Regions from separate parts of the Priestia sp. SB1 genome, predicted to be linked through region 1. Evidence: predicted binding sites of a transcription regulator. Region 1 holds the regulator's gene; each other region holds the start of a gene.

Region 1 (3,496 bases):
AAAGGCAGTGTGAGCTGCATTAAAAAAGAAAAGTATTCATTAATGCCAATCACTTGGTTTACATTCAGCTCATCAGAAACGCGCGTCATAAAATCAACGACAAATGGAAACAACACAAAATAAGAAAAAGAGACACCGCCGATAAAGAGAAAAATGGAAACAGGAATATATCCAAGCGTTACCTTACGCTCTTTTTCATATAAACCAGGACTAATAAATGCCCAAAGTTGATACAGTGCAACAGGAGCTGCAAGTACACAGCCGATAATAACAGCAAATTGCATATAAATCTTAACTGGATCTGTTAACCGAAATGCATTCATCGTTAAATTCTTTGCCTCATCAGCATGCTGTAAATAGACAATAACCTTATCCGCTATAAAAAAGCCGCCAATTGTGGCAATCACAAAGAAAAATAAAACAATTAAAATGCGTTTTCGCAGCTCTCCTATGTGATCATATATTGACATTTCTTGTTCGGTCATACTATGATCACCCTTTTACTCTTTGTCATCTACTTGACGCTGTTTATCTTTTTCACGATCTTCTGATGCACCGCTAGCGGCATGCTTAAACTCTCTAAGCGTTTGGCCCACTGATCTTCCTAGCTCCGGTAACCGTTTCGGTCCAAAAATAAGCAGTGCTACAATCGCAATAATAATCCAACTGCCTGCTCCAATCCCCATATTCCCACTCTCCTTATTAATTTAGACTTAAGGAAATCGTAACACAGTCCGCCTTATTCAACAGGATAATTTTTCAAAAAGTAGACGAGCGACTGTAATTCTACAGCAAGATCAATATGATGGAGTCGAATCTCATCCGGTACGTTTAAGCGTGCAGGAGTAAAGTTTAAAATTCCTTTAATTCCGCAACTCACTAAACGATCAGTAATTTGCTGAGCAACAGTGGCAGGAACGGTTAAAATCGCTACTGAGATGTCATCACTCATATAATCTTCCAATTGGTCAAGATGATAGACCGGCACGTCGCCTACTTTCGTACCTACTTTATCTTCTATCACATCAAAAGCGCACTCAATTTTGGTGTTATTATTTTTAATAAAATTATAATTTAAAAAGGCCGTTCCTAGATTCCCTACGCCAATCAGTGCTACTTTCGTTACTTCATCTTGGTCTAACGTTTTACGGAAAAATGTAAGTAAATAATTCACATTGTAGCCGTATCCCTTTTTTCCTAATGCACCAAAGTAAGAAAAGTCCCGACGAATAGTAGCAGAATCCACTTTCACTGCCTCACTTAACTCCGCTGACGACACACGCTGTTTACCAGAAGCATGCAAATTTTTCAAAAAACGATAATAAAGCGGCAATCGCTTAGCCGTTGCTTGTGGTATTTTTAATTGTTCAGTGTTCACGTTGTACCCCCTCAGTTCATGTATGTCATTACTAACATTTTCAAGTCATATTGCATTACCTTTCACAAAGCATCAACCGCTTTGAGGTAGCGCTTCCAATTCTCTCTCTTTTCTCTTGTTTTATATATACTCCGCTTCACACCTCGACGGCTTTTGTCTATTCAGCACTCCTTAAAGTCGGTATGTAGAACGAAGCAATTAGCCCTTCAAAGGATCGGTTTGTTAGTCATGACGGATTTTTTCACATCCATCATAGATAAGTTCAGAGATGCACTTATCTCTTATTTTAACATAGTATCCTGTATAAAATGTGCAGGTAAAATCATTTTATTTCATGAATCAAAACATTCGCTTCATCATTTGTCCTTGTCCCTCTACAAATTACAAACGCTTGTAGGAAGAACTTGTAGTTAAAAATATGTTAAAATACACTATGGATATACTACTAGAGGTGAAAAAATGATTATTCTACAATTGAACGGTATTACAAAATACTATGGGGCAGAACCCATTTTATCGAATATAAAGTTAGAAGTACAATCAAAAGACCGCATTGCCCTAGTGGGACGAAACGGTGCTGGTAAATCAACTTTATTAAAAATTATTGCTGAGCAGCTTTCCTATGACAGCGGAGAAATTATTAAACCTAAGGGTGTTTCCATTGATTATATGGGACAAGATACAGTTCTTGAGTCAACACTCTCCATATGGGAAGAAATGATGACTGTCTTTGCTCCATTAAAGAAGATGGAAAAAGAATTACGTACGCTTGAAACGAAGATGGGTGATCCAGACATTTTTAATGATTCAGTTCAATACGAAAAACTAACCAAAGAGTATGATCAGCTTCAAGTAACGTTTAAAGATTTAGGCGGCTATCAATATGAAGCGGATACACGATCTATTCTTCACGGTTTCCGTTTTTCAAACTTTGACTACAGCACCCCTATTTCCTCCTTAAGCGGTGGACAAAAAACGCGCCTGGCTCTTGCAAAACTGCTTTTAACAAAGCCTGATTTGCTTATTCTGGATGAGCCTACCAACCACTTAGATATTGAAACTTTAGCATGGCTGGAACAGTTTCTGCAAGGGTATGAAGGAGCTATTTTAATCGTTTCACATGATCGTTACTTCCTTGATAAAGTCGTAAATCAAGTGTATGAAGTCGTACAAAAAACAACGGTGAAGTACACGGGCAACTACTCTAAATACCTTGTACAAAAAGCAGAGCGATATGAAAAAGAGTTGCGTCAGTACGAAAAGCAGCAAGATGAAGTCGCAAAGCTGAATGATTTTATTCAGCGAAACATCGCCCGCGCATCGACTACAAAACGTGCGCAAAGCAGACGTAAACAGCTCGATCGAATGGAGTTAATAAATCGACCTAACGAAGGCGAAAAATCAGCTAGTTTTTCGTTTGAAATTGAACGTCAAAGCGGAAATGAAGTCTTAAATCTGGAAGATGTGTCTATCGGATATAATGAACACAACTATGTCGTCCAAGAGGCAAATCTTCGCATTAAAAAAGGGGAAAGCCTTGCGTTGGTTGGTCCTAATGGCGTGGGGAAATCAACTTTATTAAAAGGCATTGTGGATAAACTCAGCTTCAAGACTGGAACCATTTCCTTTGGCTCAAATGTAATGGTTGGTTATTACGACCAAGAGCAAGCCAATTTAACGTCTAATAAAACCGTTTTAAATGAACTTTGGGATGACTACCCAGCCAAACCTGAAAAAGAAATCCGTACAGCGCTTGGAAATTTTCTGTTTTCAGGTGATGATGTACTGAAAATCGTTTCCACGCTCAGCGGTGGTGAAAAAGCACGTTTGGCTCTTGCGAAGCTTATGCTTCAAAAAGCTAACTTCTTAATTTTGGATGAACCTACTAACCATCTTGATTTAGATAGCAAACAAGTACTCGAGAATGCGTTAATTGATTACCCAGGGACTCTATTATTTGTTTCACATGACCGTTATTTTATTAATCGTATTGCCAATAAAATAGCAGAGCTATCTCCTGAAGGAGTAGAAGAATTTCTTGGAGATTATGACTATTATGTAGAAAAGAAAGCAGAAATAGAGGAAATCAAAGAATTAGAAAATATAAAAGCAAACGAA
Region 2 (3,496 bases), on a different contig from region 1:
GTAGTAAGATTTGATTCACTAGAAAAATACGTACATTGGAGGGGAGGATAAGAGCAGTTAGTCGAATAGACGACGAAAATTTCTTTTGTGTTCCAAGAATTTGAAAACGCATTCAAATAAGTGCGAACTCAGTTAGAAATAGAACTTCTACTGTTACTTTTAACTAACTGCTTTTAACAACGCATGAAACAAAATCGAAACTCATTATATATTTTTTCTATTACCTTAGTTGCCGCTATCGGAGGGTTACTGTTTGGATATGATACAGCTGTAATATCTGGAGCTGAAGAATCATTAAAGGTGTATCTTATTGACAGCTTAGGGTTAGGATCTTTAGCACATGGTGTTACTGTATCAAGTGCTTTGATAGGATGTATTATTGGAGGATTGGTATCTGGTTATTTTGCGACGAAACTAGGACGCAAACAATCACTTATACTAGCAGCTATTCTTTTTATAGTCTCAGCGTTAGGAGCTTCTTATCCTGAGTTTTTATTTTTCACAAAAGGGGAACCGACACTCTCTTTGTTACTAGCTTTTAACTTCTACCGCATTATAGGTGGGATTGGTGTTGGCTTAGCATCAGCCATTTGTCCCATCTATATAGGAGAAATTGCACCGGCAGATATTCGCGGCAGATTGGTATCATTCAATCAATTTATGATTATTTTTGGAATGTTAGTCGTTTACTTCGTGAATTGGGGTATTGCAAATGGGGAAACCTTAGAATGGATTAATGATGTGGGTTGGAGATACATGTTTGCTTCAGGAGCTATTCCAGCTTTACTCTTTGCATCACTCTTGTTTTTAGTTCCTGAAACGCCTCGCTACTTAGCTATACAGAATCAAGATCAAAAAGCTTTAGCCATACTAACTAAAATTAATGGGTCTTCAGAAGCGAAATCAATTTTAGAAGATATTAAACAAACAATTTCTACCAATGTTTCGTCTGGAAAATTATTGGCATATGGAAAATTAGTTATCGTTGTAGGTATACTGCTTTCTGTATTTCAACAGTTTGTAGGAATCAATGTAGCTCTATATTATGCTCCGCGTATTTTTGAAAGCATGGGAGCAGCTAAAGGTTCTTCTATGCTGCAAACCATTATTATGGGATTAGTAAATGTTATTTTTACAGTAATTGCAATTTTGACAGTTGATCGTTTGGGAAGAAAACCTTTATTAATAACAGGGTCTATCGGAATGGCCATTGGAATGTTCGGTGTAGCAAGCATGGCTTTTTCAAACATCATTGGTATAGGGACGCTTGTATTTATCATTATTTATACAGCTTCCTTTATGATGTCATGGGGGCCAATTTGTTGGGTGCTCATTTCAGAGATTTTTCCTAATAAAATTAGAGGTCGTGCTGTAGCTATTGCCGTAGCTGCTCAATGGGCAGCTAACTATTTTATTTCCTCTACGTATCCTGTGATGATGGAATATAGCGGAGGATTGACATATGGTTTCTACGGTTTAATGAGTGTACTTTCTGCTTTATTTGTTTGGAAATTTGTTCCTGAAACAAAAGGTAGAACTCTTGAACAAATGGAAAATATGTGGAGAAAAAAACAAGAGGCTTCAAAGAGTAAGAAGGCCATATAACCATTAAGCTTTTGCTTAGAGGAAAGATGAATATAAAACTTTCAAAAACACCTAAATTATCTTTAGGTGTTTTTAATATGTAACCTTTATGAAGAAAGTGGATAGCTTTTTTAAAGGATATTGCTATAGTGATAAGCCTCTTTAAAAATAGAAATATAGTTTTTTTATGAGGAGTGTTTTATCGTAAATATAAATAACGGTGCAATGAATTTACAAAAGATCTGGGGGGCATCCGCTATATACGGAATATCCTAAAGAATTAAAGTATGACCATGCTTCATGGGTTCCAACGTATCGGAATCAGAAAATGATTGATTGGATGTTTCAGCAAGTAAAGCAAACAAACTAGTAAGAAATAAAGCTCCATACTTCATTACTCCCAAAAAGCTCTTCCAGTTAATAAGAACTGGAAGAGCTTTTTTACTTTTATCAGAATCTACGCGCTAGGAGAAAGATATTTCACACCACATTTAACCAAATATGTGACGAAATTATGGTAAAGCCATTTAAACTAGATAAAAATCGCTTCAAGTGTGAGAAATATCACACCTTTTAAACATACAACATGATAATTTTTTAGAAGTAAGCAATATGTCATGACAAACTTCAATATGTTAGGAGGTTTTTAGCCTTTTGATCTGTTGAGATGCATCTCTAATATGAACGTTTATATACCATTATTATGTACAGAGATTTAAAGGAAGGGAGCCTGAGCTGAGGTGAGAAAGCAAAAATCAATGCATATTGGCAAGTTAATCATTCTCTCCGTATTCATTACAATTTTTTTAGCAGGCTGTGATAGTCGTTATTTGATTTTAAATCCGCAGGGGGCGGTAGCTCAAAAAGAATACCAGTTAATTATTTTTTCCATAATTTTATGCGCAATTGTCGTTATTCCTGTTTTAGGTCTGCTTGTGTATATCGTTTTACGCTACCGTGATAAGCCTGGAAACAAGGCTCCGTATCGACCAGATTGGGACGATAGCAAGCGTCTTGAATTTATTTGGTGGGGCATCCCTATTATTATTATTGGCATTTTAGGTTTCGCTACGGCCAAGACGACTTATGAATTAGTAGATCCGCCGAAAAAAGATGTAAAGCCGCTAACGATTGAAGTAACGTCTCTTGATTGGAAATGGTTATTCCAATATCCGGATCAAGATATTGCGACAGTCAATTATGTCGAAATTCCAAAGAATGTGCCCGTTCAATTCGTGCTAACGTCAGATGCACCTATGAATTCTTTTTGGGTACCCCAGCTGGGAGGACAATTATATACAATGCCGGGAATGGCCATGGGGCTTTGGCTGCAAGCTAATCACAAGGGAGAATATTTTGGTTCAGGTGCTAATTTTACGGGTGAAGGGTTCGCTCATATGAACTTTAAAGTTAAATCTACATCGACAAAAGAATTTAATCAGTGGGTAAGGCAAGTAAAAGAAACAGCACCAGCTTTAACAAAAGCTGATTATAACAGTCTTGCAAAACAAGGTCTTTCTTTAGAGAAATCGTATTCTACCATTCCTAAAGGTTTGTTCCAAGAAACTGTCATTAAAAACGGTGGTCAATATTATAGTCAGCATCACCATATGAAAAATGAAGACATGAAGACAATGAATGTGGCTTCTGATGAACAAGCACATACACAGCACGAGCACCAGGAAGGAGGAAACTAAGTTGTTAGACAAATTAAAAGATTTTTCATCTCATTTTTTTGTGACAGGGGAGCCAATGATTTACGGAGCCGATGTCGCCGTATTGTTAACACTAGCCGGTATTATTTTTGTTCTTACGTATCTTAAAAAGTGGAAGTGGCTATGGCGTGAGTGGCTCACAACGGTGGATCATAAAAAAATTGGAATCATGTATATGCTTTCTTCATTGTTAATGC
Region 3 (3,496 bases), on a different contig from region 1:
TCAAAGCTTCATTGATGAACACCAGTAAAGTAATGCAGCAGCTAAACGGTCAAACGTATCGCGTATATGAACAAGGAGCGGGAAGAATTCAAATAGCAAAAGCCGTCACAGCAGAATCTTTGTTTTATCCATCTTCTTTATCTTTTGGTATTTTTACGCGTCCATCAAAGAAAGTTTTATCTTTTAAAATTGATAACCAGTCTGATAAAGCAAAAACGTATCGCTTAAACGTTCCAAAAAGGGATGAAGGAGTGAACTGGGATGTTCCATTACCCGTCACGGTGCCACCCCGTCAGACAAAAGAGATAGCTGTCACTTTATCGGTGCAGCCCCGTTTTAAAAATAAAGGTATATATGACGGATATTTGGAAATAAATGATTCACGTGAAACATTTTCGCTTCCCTATATGTACATGATTAGCATTCCAGATTATCCTCGTGTCATGGGATTGCAAGTAGCAGCGGAAAAAGAGAAAAATACGTATAGCTATGAACTGTTTTTGCCTGAAGGAGCAGATCAGTTAGGCGTCGCTCTTTTTGATAAGCAGTCTTTACAGTTTGTATCGTATTTAGATGTTGACGTGGATGTAGAAAGAGGCATGAGAAAACGAAAAATAACGATTGATGAATCGCTTGTACCAGGAGTGTACCAAATATTTGCATTTGTGAAAAAGCATAGACAAGAGCAGGTTGTACACAGTACAATAACGATTGAATGAACCTCTTTAAATGTTTTCATTTGAAGAGGTTTTATGTGTGGCAGAAATGTGAACAATAAGAAGAGATTGTGAAGTTTTTAGCTTAAACACATTGACATTAAATATACGCTATTGTATGCTTACAGGGAATATAAATGATAAGGTTTTCAACCTGTGAAAACCGTTGATATTTCTGCGTATTTTATTAGCTGTTTTTACCTTTTTTAGCAATTTTTTTTGCCTTTCTATCATATATTGAGCTATGAAAACGATAGAGAATTCGGAAAAAAGAAAATTTTGCAAAAGGGGTATGAGCTTATGAAAGATCGCAACCGTCATCCTTTGCAAGCGATGGCATTAGTGTCAATCATTCTATCACAGTTAGCAGGTTCAGTCTTAATTGGCTTATTCTCTGGAAGATGGGCTGATCAATGGCTTGACACCGAACCACTATTTTTGATTTTAGGCCTTCTTTCAGGGCTAGCAGCAGGTGTTTTTATGATGCTGCGGACAGTCCACCATTTTTTTTCAGGAGATTAATAATTCATGCAGGATTTGCAGCACGTTTTTCCAAGACTTCGTTCATACATATTGTATTTGTTAGCATTATACGTTCTCGGCTGGGGATTTACAAGTTATAAGGCTGTTTTTGCAGGTTTAATTTTAGGAACCGCCCTGAGTTTGTATAATTTGTGGAACTTAGTAAGAAAGTTTGAGCAGTTTGGACAGGCGTTGGATGAGGGGAAAAAGCCCCGTTCAATTGGGACTGTTGTAAGATTTGCAACAGCTGCTCTCGCAGTTGTGATTACCATCTCTTATCCAAAAACCTTTCATATTATTAGTGTAGTTGTGGGATTAATGACGTATTATGTTGTCATTATCATAGATTTAGTTGTTCAAAATATGCGTAGAAGATAGAAAGAGAGGTGAACACAGTTGGGTCATGAATCACCAACTATAGAGTTTCTAGGCCTTACTTTTAGTCAAAGTAACTTGCTTATGGTTACCGTAGCTTCTGTTATTGTATTCTTAATTGCAGTTTTATGTACTCGTACTCTTGCTATGAAGCCAAGCGGTGCACAAAACTTTATTGAATGGGTCTTAGATTTTGTCAAAGGACTCGTTAATAGCAATATGGATTGGAAAACAGGTGGCCGCTTTTTGACGCTAGGTGTAACTTTACTTATGTACATTTTTGTGTCAAATATGTTGGGTCTTCCATTCGCCATCGTGATTGACCATAACTTATGGTGGAAATCGCCAACCGCTGATCCAGCAATTACGCTGACGTTAGCCGTTATGGTAGTTGTACTATCACATTATTATGGTATTAAAATGCGAGGTTTCTCTGCATACACGAAAGATTACTTCAAGCCAATGGCATTTTTATTCCCGCTTAAGATTATCGAGGAGTTTGCCAATACGTTAACGCTTGGCCTTCGTCTTTACGGTAATATTTATGCTGGGGAAATTTTGTTAAGCTTGCTAGCTGGTTTAGCAACAACAGGCTTCCTAGGTACAATTGGAGCTGCTATCCCAATGCTTTTATGGCAAGGATTCAGTATTTTTGTAGGCGCAATTCAGGCCTTCATTTTCACAATGTTAACGATGGTTTATTTATCTCACAAAGTGAGTAGCGACCATTAATTTATAAAGCTTTGTTCAAGTAATACCCAATTTGGACAAAACAAAACTTAGTTAAACAAAATCATATATATTAAGGGAGGACTTTATAAAATGGGTTTAATAGCATCTGCAATTGCGATTGGTTTAGCGGCACTAGGTGCTGGTATTGGTAACGGTCTTATCGTTTCTAAGACGATTGAAGGCACAGCTCGCCAACCAGAAGCACGTGGTACATTAACTTCAATGATGTTCGTTGGGGTTGCCTTAGTTGAGGCGCTTCCAATTATCGCCGTAGTTATTGCATTCATGGTACAAGGTAAATAATAATGTGTTACATGTGGCGAAGATCATTCAAAAGAACCTTCGCCATTACTTTATGTCTTTAAGAAGTAAATTATATATGTGGAGTCTCTGAAGGGAGTGAACATGGCCGTGTCGAACATGTTTGTGTTAGGAGCAGCAGGCATTAATGGTGGAGATATTCTTTTCCAATTAGTGATGTTCCTTATCCTACTTGCGTTACTTCAAAAATTCGCGTTTGGTCCTGTAATGGGAATCATGAAAAAACGTGAAGAGCATATTGCCGGTGAGATTGATGAAGCAGAAAAGCAAAATGAGGAAGCGAAGAAGCTTGTTGAAGAGCAGCGTGAAATCTTAAAGCAATCTCGTCAAGAAGTGCAAGTAATGATGGAAAACGCTAGAAAGTCTGCAGAAGATAAAAAAGAAGAAATCATTGCAGCAGCACGCGAAGAGTCTGAGCGTCTAAAAGCTGCAGCAAAACAAGAAATCGAACAGCAAAAAGATCAAGCAGTTGCTGCGTTACGTGAGCAAGTTGCTTCATTATCTGTTTTAATTGCGTCGAAAGTTATTGAAAAAGAACTTTCTGAACAAGATCAAGAGAAGTTAATTCATGAATATATCCAAGAAGTAGGGGATGTACGATGAGTCAACCAGCTGTAGCCAAGCGCTATGCACTAGCTCTTTTTCAATTAGCAACAGAAAAACAGATGATCGATGAAATGCAAGACCAGCTACAAATCGTTGAAGAGGTGTTTGCTAAAACACCTGAATTAATGGATGTATTAACTCATCCAAAAATTACAATTGAGCGAAAAAAACAGTTTGTAAGTGAGGCATTTGCTGAACTTTCACCAACTGTTCAACATACGGTT
Region 4 (3,496 bases), on a different contig from region 1:
CACTTAGCGTACTTCCTGCATTAAACCCGAACCATCCAAACCATAATAAAAAAGCACCCACTGATGCAAGCGGCAAATTGCTTGGAAGAGAAACAGAACTAATTCCATTTTTCGTGAACTTCCCTTTTCTCGGTCCAATCATTATTGCAGCTGCTAAAGCTGAAAAACCGCCAAGAGCATGAATAACTGCCGAACCGGCAAAATCAAGCATCCCTAACTTACTAATCCATCCGCCTCCCCAAATCCAGTGGCCGGCTATAGGATAAATAAATGTAGTCATTAAAATCGCATATAAAAGATATGCGCGGAAATTAATTCGTTCTGCCACCGCTCCAGAAACGATAGAAATGACCGCAATAACAAACGCACATTGAAACAGCCAAAATGTTTCAAGCCCAATTGGAATGTCAAGGTGCGATAAATTACCTGAGAGCGCAAAACCGCTTTTACCGAAGATTCCGCCTAAATCATCTCCGTACATTAATCCAAACCCAATTAAATAGAAACAAAGCGTTCCTATTGTAATATCAGCGAATACTTTCATAATAATATTGACGCTATTTTTATAGCGGACAAAACCTGCCTCTAGCAAGGCAAAGCCGCCTTCCATTAGCAAAATCATCGCCGCTGTTAACACAACCCACGTCGTATTTATACCTAAACTTAGTTCATTAACACTCATATCCCAACGCCTCCACTGCTTTTTAATCGTTTTATTTCTTGTACAATAGCAGGCGAAAGCGTAATTTCACTTGTTTCTTCATTTTCCGCTTTTATTAATTCAAGAACTTCATGAAGTTCTCGCATTTGTGCTTTAAGGTGATCAATTTTTTTAAAGCGTTCCTTTACGTATACCATATACTCGACCGCTTGATGCTGACTTAAAGGACGCCCGGTAAAAAATTTACGAAACGGTGATAGTGATTGGTACCAAGCTTCTTCAGCACGTTTCTTCTCTTCGTATTTACTAATTTTCGCTTTTATATCCTCTATTTCTTGTGCTTTAGCTTCTTTTAACTTCATTATAAATTCAATTAATTTTAATTGAGGCAATGTAATGACCACATTATGATAAAGTTCATCCACTATAACCATGTTATATCTCCTTACATAAGATGTTATATTTAGATTATATGTAGAACACTATAGTAAGTCAATGTAATTTTTTGAAAACTCTTTAAATAGTAAATGCGCCCTATCTTTTTACTACTTATAGAATATTAAGTTCGTATGTGTTGAAATATGACGTTATTTGTTTTATCGTAGGAAGAGGAATTATGTTAGTTCCCTATTTTAATTTTATTTACCTAGGCAATTATTCGCTTTATTTTTTATAAACTTTTATTAAACAAAGGGTTACGAGGTTCTTCACTTATTTTTTCAACGAAATGAGTTGATTTTATCTCGTATTAAAATTAAAATAGAATTATGTGCAAGATTTCACAACTTCACAATGTAGTTTGAAAGTCTAGCAGATAACTAGGAACTACATATGCAACAGTATCCAGCAAAGGAGGACTTTTCATGTCTCAATCAACTATTCAAAAATCAGCTGCAGAGGAAAATGCTGCTGTACAAACAGAAGCGGCAGTTAACAAAGGTCAAGCGGATGTGTTAGATCAATTGTTAAAGCCTGAAGTACAAGAAGCTCTTACTGTTCTTGTAGATAATTTACCAAAATTATCTGAAATGGTAACGGTGCTTACAAAAACTTACGACGTTGCGCAATCATTATTAACTGACGACGTATTAAAAGAAGATCTACTTGGTGGAGTAAAAGAATTTATCGAGCCGGTAGAAGGAACAGTAAAAGGTCTTGCAGCTACTGCAATCGAAGCAAACGATCGTGCAGAAGCAAATGCTTCTAATTCAATCGGTTTATTCGGTTTATTACGCATGCTTAAAGATCCACAAGCTCAAAAACTATTCCGCTTTGCACAAGCGTATTTAGACATTACAAACGAAAAACAAAAATAATTTTCATTAAAAAGTGTGGACGGAGGATCGACTATGTCAAAACATATTTTAATTTTAGGCGGCGGTTACGGTGGTTTATTAACTGCAATGACAGCTCGCCAACACCTAAGTGCGGATGAAGCAAAAATTACAGTAGTGAACCGTTTTGCTACTCACCAAATCATTACAGAATTACACCGTCTAGCTGTAGGCGGCGTTTCTGAACAAGCGGTAGCTTTACCACTTGATAAATTACTTAAAAACTACAACGTTGATTTAAAAATTGCAACGGTAAAAGAAATCTCACCAGATCAACGTGAAGTATCTCTTGAAGATGGTACAAAATTAAGCTACGACTACCTTGTTACAGCTTTAGGTAGTGAAACTGCTTACTTCGGTATCCCTGGTTTAGAAGAGCACAGCTTCGTTCTTAAATCAGTAAATGATGCAAACCGTTTACGTGCACACGTAGAAGCTTGTATCGCTGAATACAGCAAAACAAAAAATAAAGCTGACGGTACAATCGTAGTTGGCGGTGGCGGATTAACAGGTATCGAACTTGTTGGTGAATACGCTGACTTAATGCCAAGCCTATGTCTAAAACACGGTGTTGATCCGAAAGAAATTTCTCTATACTGTGTAGAAGCAGCTCCTACAGTTCTTCCAGGCTTCCCTGCTGAATTAGTAGAGCGCGCTCAATCAAGCTTAACAAAACGTGGCGTTACATTTGTTACTGGTACACCTGTAACAAAAATGGATGCTACAACTGTTGAACTTAAAGACGGCAGCAAAATTGAAACAAAAACAATGGTATGGACTGGCGGAGTTCAAGGTAACTCTGTAGTTGCTAACTCAGGTATCGAAGTAAATCGCGGTCGTGCACTTGTAAATGAATTCTTACAATCTACATCTCATAAAGATGTATTCCTTGCTGGTGACTCAGCGGTTGTAATGGGTCCAGAAGGTCGCCCTTACCCACCTACTGCTCAATTAGCTTGGCAAATGGGTGAAGTTGTAGGCGTGAACTTAGCAGTAGCTATTCGCGGCGGAGCAATGGAATCATTCGTTCCTGTCTTCTCTGGTACACTAGGAAGTCTTGGACGCAAAGATGCAATTGGTACAATCGGCGGAAACAAAACGCAATTAAAAGGTTTACCAGCATCACTTATGAAAGAAGCAAGTAACGTTCGTTACTTATCTCATATCAAAGGATTATTTGCATTAGCTTATTAATCCGTCTTAAAACGAAAGAGGAATTCTCCTCTTTCGTTTTTTTATTTACATAAGCCAAGAAATAAGAAGCGGCAGCGTAATCAACGATAAAATAGCACTAATAACAAAAGCAGATGCCGTTTCGTTTTCTAAGCTTTCAAACCGCAAAGCAATCATCGCTGCTACAGCAGACCCAGGAAAAGCTACCAGTAAAATAGCTTTTGTCACTTCATCTGAAGACAACCCTATCCATACTGCAATTCCGAGCATAACGATGGGTTGAACCGCTACTTTTAAGACGGCTATCCCAAGCGCCCCTTTACTAAAG

The links. Region 1 encodes Rex, which represses fermentation and respiration genes when NADH is low (regulators of the CRP and FNR family bind a similar motif). Its sites were predicted from a motif close to TTGTGAAATATTTCACAA; they were not measured.
Region 2: WKH56_RS28230 (cytochrome c oxidase subunit II) is a predicted target of Rex. The motif match lies at 2,137-2,154, and genes of this name have one in related genera.
Region 3: WKH56_RS25440 (AtpZ/AtpI family protein) is a predicted target of Rex. The motif match lies at 786-803, and genes of this name have one in related genera.
Region 4: WKH56_RS15325 (DUF1641 domain-containing protein) is a predicted target of Rex. The motif match lies at 1,429-1,446, and genes of this name have one in related genera.

What each region holds. Positions count from the first base shown of each region.
Region 1 is NZ_JBBJSS010000022.1:3,470-6,965, reverse strand. It holds gene tatC (twin-arginine translocase subunit TatC) at 1-485, opposite strand, end outside; gene tatA (twin-arginine translocase TatA/TatE family subunit) at 501-686, opposite strand; gene WKH56_RS34460 (redox-sensing transcriptional repressor Rex) at 740-1,378, opposite strand; gene WKH56_RS34455 (ABC-F family ATP-binding cassette domain-containing protein) at 1,838-3,496, shown strand, end outside.
Region 2 is NZ_JBBJSS010000009.1:84,459-87,954, forward strand. It holds gene xylE (D-xylose transporter XylE) at 184-1,605, shown strand; gene WKH56_RS28230 (cytochrome c oxidase subunit II) at 2,343-3,281, shown strand; gene qoxB (cytochrome aa3 quinol oxidase subunit I) at 3,283-3,496, shown strand, end outside.
Region 3 is NZ_JBBJSS010000007.1:222,666-226,161, reverse strand. It holds gene WKH56_RS25445 (S8 family serine peptidase) at 1-719, shown strand, start outside; gene WKH56_RS25440 (AtpZ/AtpI family protein) at 1,017-1,238, shown strand; gene WKH56_RS25435 (ATP synthase subunit I) at 1,245-1,616, shown strand; gene atpB (F0F1 ATP synthase subunit A) at 1,635-2,345, shown strand; gene atpE (F0F1 ATP synthase subunit C) at 2,436-2,648, shown strand; gene WKH56_RS25420 (F0F1 ATP synthase subunit B) at 2,751-3,269, shown strand; gene WKH56_RS25415 (F0F1 ATP synthase subunit delta) at 3,266-3,496, shown strand, end outside.
Region 4 is NZ_JBBJSS010000004.1:46,685-50,180, reverse strand. It holds gene WKH56_RS15335 (ammonium transporter) at 1-682, opposite strand, end outside; gene WKH56_RS15330 (hypothetical protein) at 679-1,095, opposite strand; gene WKH56_RS15325 (DUF1641 domain-containing protein) at 1,525-1,977, shown strand; gene WKH56_RS15320 (NAD(P)/FAD-dependent oxidoreductase) at 2,011-3,189, shown strand; gene WKH56_RS15315 (AEC family transporter) at 3,235-3,496, opposite strand, start outside.